Linked DNA regions of Robiginitalea biformata HTCC2501. The protein of the gene in region 1 interacts with the protein of each later gene in a pairwise test. Links are inferred from orthologs where the notes say so. Each region holds a gene or a part of one and is shown on either strand. Other genes may lie near its edges.

Evidence for each region. The genes of interacting proteins can lie anywhere in the genome.
Region 2: the proteins of ligA (region 1) and leuS interact in binary tests that used the Escherichia coli proteins (3 or more experiments, as listed by UniProt). The link is inferred for Robiginitalea biformata HTCC2501 from one-to-one orthologs.

What each region holds. Positions count from the first base shown.
Region 1 is NC_013222.1:2,773,790-2,776,862, forward strand. Bases 55-3,054 are described here. They hold ligA (NAD-dependent DNA ligase LigA), read right to left. Parts: upstream 2,566-3,054; coding sequence 544-2,565; downstream 55-543. Other genes in these bases: RB2501_RS12320 (metallophosphatase), read left to right, coding at 55-182; RB2501_RS12325 (hypothetical protein), read right to left, coding at 189-491; prmC (peptide chain release factor N(5)-glutamine methyltransferase), read right to left, coding at 2,562-3,054. In the rest of the region: more of RB2501_RS12320, read left to right, coding at 1-54; more of prmC, read right to left, coding at 3,055-3,073. UniProt on the Escherichia coli protein: DNA ligase that catalyzes the formation of phosphodiester linkages between 5'-phosphoryl and 3'-hydroxyl groups in double-stranded DNA using NAD as a coenzyme and as the energy source for the reaction.
Region 2 is NC_013222.1:1,096,829-1,100,330, reverse strand. The notes cover bases 18-3,446. They hold leuS (leucine--tRNA ligase), read right to left. Parts: upstream 3,056-3,446; coding sequence 218-3,055; downstream 18-217. Other genes in these bases: RB2501_RS04890 (cell division protein FtsX), read left to right, coding at 3,238-3,446; ald (alanine dehydrogenase), read right to left, coding at 18-46. Outside these bases: more of ald, read right to left, coding at 1-17; more of RB2501_RS04890, read left to right, coding at 3,447-3,502.

The DNA of each region.
Region 1 (3,073 bases):
ACCTGATTATCGGGGGGCATACGCATACCTTCCTGGAAGAAGCCCGCGTGCTGTCTAACCGGGCGGGGGATCCCGTACTCGTGAACCAGGTGGGATGCTACGGGGTTCGGCTGGGCCGGGTAGATTTTTTCCTGGAACCCGGGGCGCCGCCGGCCGGTTCCTGGGTATCGATCACTGTGTGACCCGCTTTATTCCTGCAGTAAATACGCGACAATTTCCCGGAATTCTTCCTGTAGTGAATGCTCCGGGTAAGGCCGGCCGGCCCGGTTGTACCAGTAGCCCGCATTCCATCGATCGCCTTCCCGCCTGTGGAGGTAGGCGTGTATCCAGCTTCCCACGGGCCCCTTCATGGCCTCGGCAATATCGTGCGATGCCTGCCAGTCCCCTGCCCCTTCCCACCAAAGGGCCTTCAGGCCGTCCGGCCAGGAAGTATCCGGGGCCTGGCGATCCAGGGTTTTTTCGAATTCGTCTACATTTTCAGGCAGTGGCATAATACTTTCGTTTCAATCTGTTTATCGCAGGTTCTCCCCCTGTCCGCCCGGGTCAGTCCCCGAGCATTTCCAGGAACTGGGTTTCCGAAATAATGGGTACCCCGTTTTTGTCCGCCTTTTCCCGCTTGCTGGGCCCCATGTTGGCCCCGGCAACCAAAAAGTTCGTACGGGCCGATACCGAGGAGGTGACCTTCCCCCCATTGTCCTCGATGCGTTTTTTTAATTCGTTCCGTCCAATGGACTCAAAGACCCCGGAGACCACAAAAGTTTTGCCCCGGAATAAATCGGTTTGCCCCCTGAGTTGTTCTTCACTCAGGGAGAACTGCAGGCCGTGTCCCTTGAGCTTTTCGACCCGTTCCCGGTTGACCGGGTCGCTGAAAAATTCCACCACGCTTCCCGCAATCCGCTGGCCGATTTCGTCTACCTGTTGCAGCTCGTCGGCACTGGCAGCCATCAGCGCATCGATGTTCTTATAGGCCCTTGCGAGTTTCTTGGCAACGGTTTCCCCTACATATCGTATCCCCAGGGCAAACAACACGCGCTCGAAAGGCACTTTCCTGGAGGCGGCCACCCCTTCCACCAGGTTGGCTGCAGATTTCTCCGCCATGCGTTCCAGGGGAAGCAGGTCGTCAGTGGTCAGCGTGTACAGATCCGCGTAATCCCCGATCAGTCCCTCCTTAAACAGGAGCTCTACGGTTTCGGAGCCCAGCCCTTCAATATCCATGGCTTTTCGGGAAATAAAATGCTGGATGCGCCCGGTGATCTGGGGCGGGCACCCGGTGTCGTTCGGGCAGAAATGCTGGGCTTCTCCCGGGTTTCGCACCAGCTCGGTCCCGCACTCCGGACAGGCCGAAATGTAGGTGGTCGGGGCACTGTTTTCCGGGCGTTTGCTAAAATCCACCCCCGTGATCTTCGGGATGATCTCCCCGCCTTTTTCCACGTAAACGGTATCCCCTTCCCGTACGTCCAGTTTGGCAATCTGGTCGGCATTGTGCAGGGATGCGCGCTTGACGGTGGTTCCGGCCAGCAAGACAGGTTCCAGGTTGGCAACCGGGGTAATCGCACCGGTTCGGCCTACCTGGTAGGTAATCCGTTCCAGGCGCGTGGCGGCCTGCTCGGATTTGAATTTGTACGCCATGGCCCATCGGGGCGATTTGGCCGTATACCCCAATTCTTCCTGTTGCTGCAGGCTATTGACCTTGACCACCACCCCGTCTGTTTCATAAGGCAGTTCCAGGCGGTGAGAATCCCAGTACTCCAGGTAGGCCACAACCTCGTCGATATTCTTGCACAATTTGGCCGTGTCCGGCACCTTAAACCCGAGTTTCCGGGCCAAACCGAGTATTTCAAAGTGCGAATCGGCCCCGAGGTCCCGGCCTGCCATCCCGTAAAGCAGACAATCCAGGGGGCGCTCAGCCACGATGCTGCTATCCTGCAATTTCAGGCTCCCCGAAGCGGTGTTCCTTGGATTCATATAGGGGTCCTCCCCGTTTTCGACCCGTTCCCGGTTCATACGGGCAAAACCTTCCAGCGGCAACACAATTTCGCCCCGGATATCAAAGCGGTTGGGATAGTCGCCCTGCAGCCGGAGCGGGATGGACCGAATGGTTCGGACATTCGTCGTCACGTCATCGCCCTGCGTACCGTCCCCCCGGGTAACGGCTCGCAACAAAGCGCCGTCCTGGTAGGTCAGGCTGATGGATGCCCCGTCGTACTTCAGCTCGCAGGTAAAAGTCACCGGAACATCGCCCAGCACCCGCTGGATGCGCTTTTCCCATTCCCGCAACTCCTCCACGGAATAGGAATTGTCCAGGGAGTACATCGGGTAATCGTGGACGACGGTCTCAAAATTTTTGGTGATGGCACCTCCCACGCGTTGCGTCGGGGAAGCCGGGTCGTAAAATTCCGGGTGCTGCTTCTCGAGGTCCTGCAACGCCTTGAGCTTCATGTCGAAGTCATAGTCGCTGATTACCGGTTCGTCCAGTACGTAATAGCGGTAATTATGGTCCCGGAGTTCGTCCCGGAGCGCCTGTATCTTCTCCGCTATATCCCGCTTGTTCACTTTCTCGGTCATGGGTTTTGCCTCGCTTTATGGTTTGTATCCGGGCTCCGGCCGCACAGAAACCGGTCCTTTCCAAAAATATCTTTTTTCAGGGAAACTTCGAGTAAACCGGCCTCCCGGAACAACTCCGCGGTCGGCGCGCCGAAATCCTCGTGGATTTCAACATACAACCACCCCCCACCGCGTAAATGGCGGCGCGAAAACCCGGCGATATGCCTGTAATAGAGCAATGGGTCGGAATCCGGGGCGAAAAGTGCCTCCCGGGGCTCGTGGTCCCTGACGTGGACTGCCAATTGGCCTTCCTGGCCCCTGGGAATGTAGGGCGGGTTGGAGATGATCAGGTCGTATCCGGGCCATTCCCCTTCCGGATTCAGAATACTTTCGGGCCATTCCCCTTCCGGGTTGCGGATATCCGCCCGAACCAGGCGCACATCCAGTCCGAGGTGCCGGGCATTCTCCCTGGCAACCTCCAGGGCCTCCCCGGAAATGTCGAGAGCTGTTACCCGGGCAGCGGGCAGGC
Region 2 (3,502 bases), 1.7 Mb from region 1 along the record:
CCCGGCTCTCGTTGTTTTTAATCTCTTTTGGGATCCCGATAATCATTTGTCGCTTGATTGGTTGCTATACAACAAAGATGTAGTAAAAAATTGAATGCAAACCAATTTTTCGACAAAACAAGGGGGTTGGCCTGTCAAAAAGCAAGTGTTTTTCATGTTGACCCCCTATTTTTTTGGGGGTAACAACTATTTATTAAATATTATTAACGACACACCCCTATCCGACGATGTTGACAATTTTGCCGGGCACGACGATGACCTTTTTGGGGGTCCGGCCCGCGAGTTGCTGCCGGGTTTTTTCGTTGGCCAGCACGGTCTTTTCGATTTCCTCCTTGCTCATATCCAGGGGGAGTTCCAGGGTGAAGCGCATTTTACCGTTGAAGGAAATGGGGTATTCCTTGCTGCTCTCTATCAGGTACTTCTCGTCGTAAACCGGATAGGGTTCCCGCGCCACGGATTCCGAGTGCCCCAATTGATGCCAGAGTTCCTCGGCCATGTGGGGCGCGTAGGGCTCAATGAGCACCACCAGCGGTTCCAGCACGGCGCGAGACCGGCAGTTGCTCGCGGTTAGTTCGTTGGCGCAAATCATAAACGTGGAGACGGACGTGTTGAAGGAGAAGGCCTCGATGTCCTCGGTTACCTTTTTGATGGTCTTGTGCAGCGTTTTCAGGTCTGCCGCGGAGGGCGTGTCATCCAATACCTCAAAGGTGCGGTCCGGCCCCTGGTGGAAAAGGCGCCAGAATTTTTTCAGAAAACCATACACCCCGCTAAGGCCGGCCGTGTTCCAGGGTTTGGACTGTTCCAGGGGCCCGAGGAACATCTCGTACATCCGCAGCGCATCCGCCCCGTACTCCTCGCAGATCTCGTCCGGGTTGACGACATTGTACTTGGACTTGGACATTTTCTCAACTTCTCGATCCACGTAGAATTCCCCGTCTTCCCCAACAAATTCCGCGTCTTCATATTGGGGCTGCCACTCTTTCAGGCCAGCCAGGTCCAGCGCATCGGATGCATTCACCAGACCGACGTCCACGCGTATGGCATCTGTCGCTTCACGATCCGCCAGTCCTTTGCTGAGATATGTCTGCGTGCCGCTTTTGCGGTACATCAGCGCACTCGTGCCGAGGATCATCCCCTGGTTGATCAGCTTTTGGGCATATTCGTCTTTGGGCACCCAGCCGCGATCGAACATAAATTTTTGCCAGAACCGCGAGTACAGCAGGTGGCCCGTGGCGTGTTCGCTTCCGCCTATGTACAGGTCCACGTCCTCCCAATAGCCGATAGCTTCTTCAGAGACCAGGGCCTGGTCGTTGCCCGGGTCCATGTACCGGTTGAAGTACTGGGAACTTCCCGCCCAACCCGGCATGGTGTTTAATTCCAGCGGGAACACGGTTTTGCGGTCTATCCGGGAATTCTCCACCACGGCTTCCTTTTCGGTATCCCAGGCCCATCGGGTGGCGTTCCCCAGTGGGGGTTCCCCGGTTTCCGTGGGCAGGTATTTTTCCACTTCGGGCAGTTCCAGAGGGAGGCAGTGCTCCGGCAACAGGCGGGGCAACCCGTCTGCGTCGTAGTATACGGGGAATGGTTCCCCCCAGTATCGCTGCCGGCTGAATACCGCGTCGCGCAGGCGGTAGTTGATGGTCCCTCTGCCCAGGCCTTTTTCCTCCAGGGCGTCGACCACCTTCCGGGTGGCGGCTTCCCGCCCCAGGCCGCTGATAAAACCGGATTGGGCAATCACCACCCCGTCCTTCTCTTCATAAGCCCCCTCTTCCAGGGACACCCCCTCAAAGATATTCGGGATGGGCAGCTCGAAATGTTTCGCAAAATCGTAGTCCCGCTGGTCCCCGCAAGGCACCGACATCACCGCCCCGGTACCGTATCCTGCCAGCACGTAATCCCCGATCCAGACCGGCACGGGCTCCCCGGTGAGGGGATGGGCCGCATAGGCCCCGGTAAAGGCCCCGGATACGGTTTTCACATCCGCCATGCGGTCGCGTTCCGAACGGCGGGAAGTGGCTTCGATATACGCCTGCACTTCCTCCTGCTGCTCCGGGGTGGTGATCCGTCCCACCAGCTCGTGCTCGGGCGCCAGCGTCATAAAGCTCACCCCGAAGATCGTATCGGGCCGGGTGGTGAATACCTCAATGTCGAAGGATTCGGCCTGATGGGCGTTTGGCACGGTTTTAAAAATCACCGAAGCCCCGACCGAGCGGCCGATCCAGTTTGTCTGGGCATCCTTCAGGGGCTGGGGCCAGTCAATTTCGTCCAACCCGTCCAGCAGCCGCTGGGCATAGGCGGTAATCCGCATCATCCACTGGGTCATCTTTTTGCGCACCACCGGGAAGCCCCCCCGTTCGGATACCCCGTTGACCACTTCGTCATTGGCGAGTACCGTCCCCAATTCCGGGCACCAGTTTACCTCTGCCTCGGCCAGGTAGGTAAGCCGGTACTTCAACAGCATGCGCTGTTGGTCCGCCCGGTCAAAACCCTGCCAGTCGGACGCGGAAAATTCCGGTGTGTCCGCATCGCATACCGCATCCACGGCGGCGTTCCCCCCGGATTCAAAGCGATCGACAAGCTCCCGGATGGGCCGTGCCTTATCGGTCTCCCGGTCGTACCAGGAATCGAAAAGCTGCATAAAGACCCACTGGGTCCACCGGTAGTACCCCGGGTTCGAAGTCCGCACCTCGCGGCTCCAGTCGTAGGAGAATCCCAGGGCATCCAACTGCTCCCTGTAACGGGCGATATTCGCCTCCGTGGTGATGGCCGGGTGCTGGCCGGTCTGGATGGCGTATTGTTCGGCCGGCAACCCAAAGGAATCATACCCCATGGGCTGTAGTACGTTGTAACCCTGGTGCCTTTTGAAACGCGAATAGATGTCGCAGGCGATGTAGCCCAGCGGGTGGCCGACATGTAATCCCGCGCCCGAGGGATACGGGAACATCGTCAGCGCATAGAACTTGGGATTATCGGAAGGGAACTCCGCTTGAAACGTCTGGTTATCGGCCCAATATTGCTGCCACCGGGACTCGATTTCCTTAAAATTGTACTGCATGTCTCAGGGGTAAACCAACCGGGGCGGAACCCCCGGTCATTAATTTGCGCAAAAATAAGGGGAATCCGTTTACTTTCCTATTTTTACGGTGAATTGGGCCAGGGCCTGGCGCCGGGTCCGGACCTGCCGGAACCCGTCCGATACAACTGCCCGCCGGTTCCGGTATTCATTGAGCAAGCGCTATGAGCAAGTCTTTTGAACGCTACCAGAAACGGAAGCTGATATCCTCTTATTTTTCGGTGACTCTGAGCATCGGCCTCGTGCTCTTCCTCCTGGGAATACTCGGGCTGCTGGTCCTCAACACCCAGAAACTCGGCGACCATTTCAAGGAACAGATCACGATTTCCGTGTTTTTCCGGGATTCCGCCAAACAGGTGGAAATTGACCAGCTCCAAAAAAGCCTGGTGATGGCGGATTACACCAAATCGGCCGTGTACGTATCCAAGG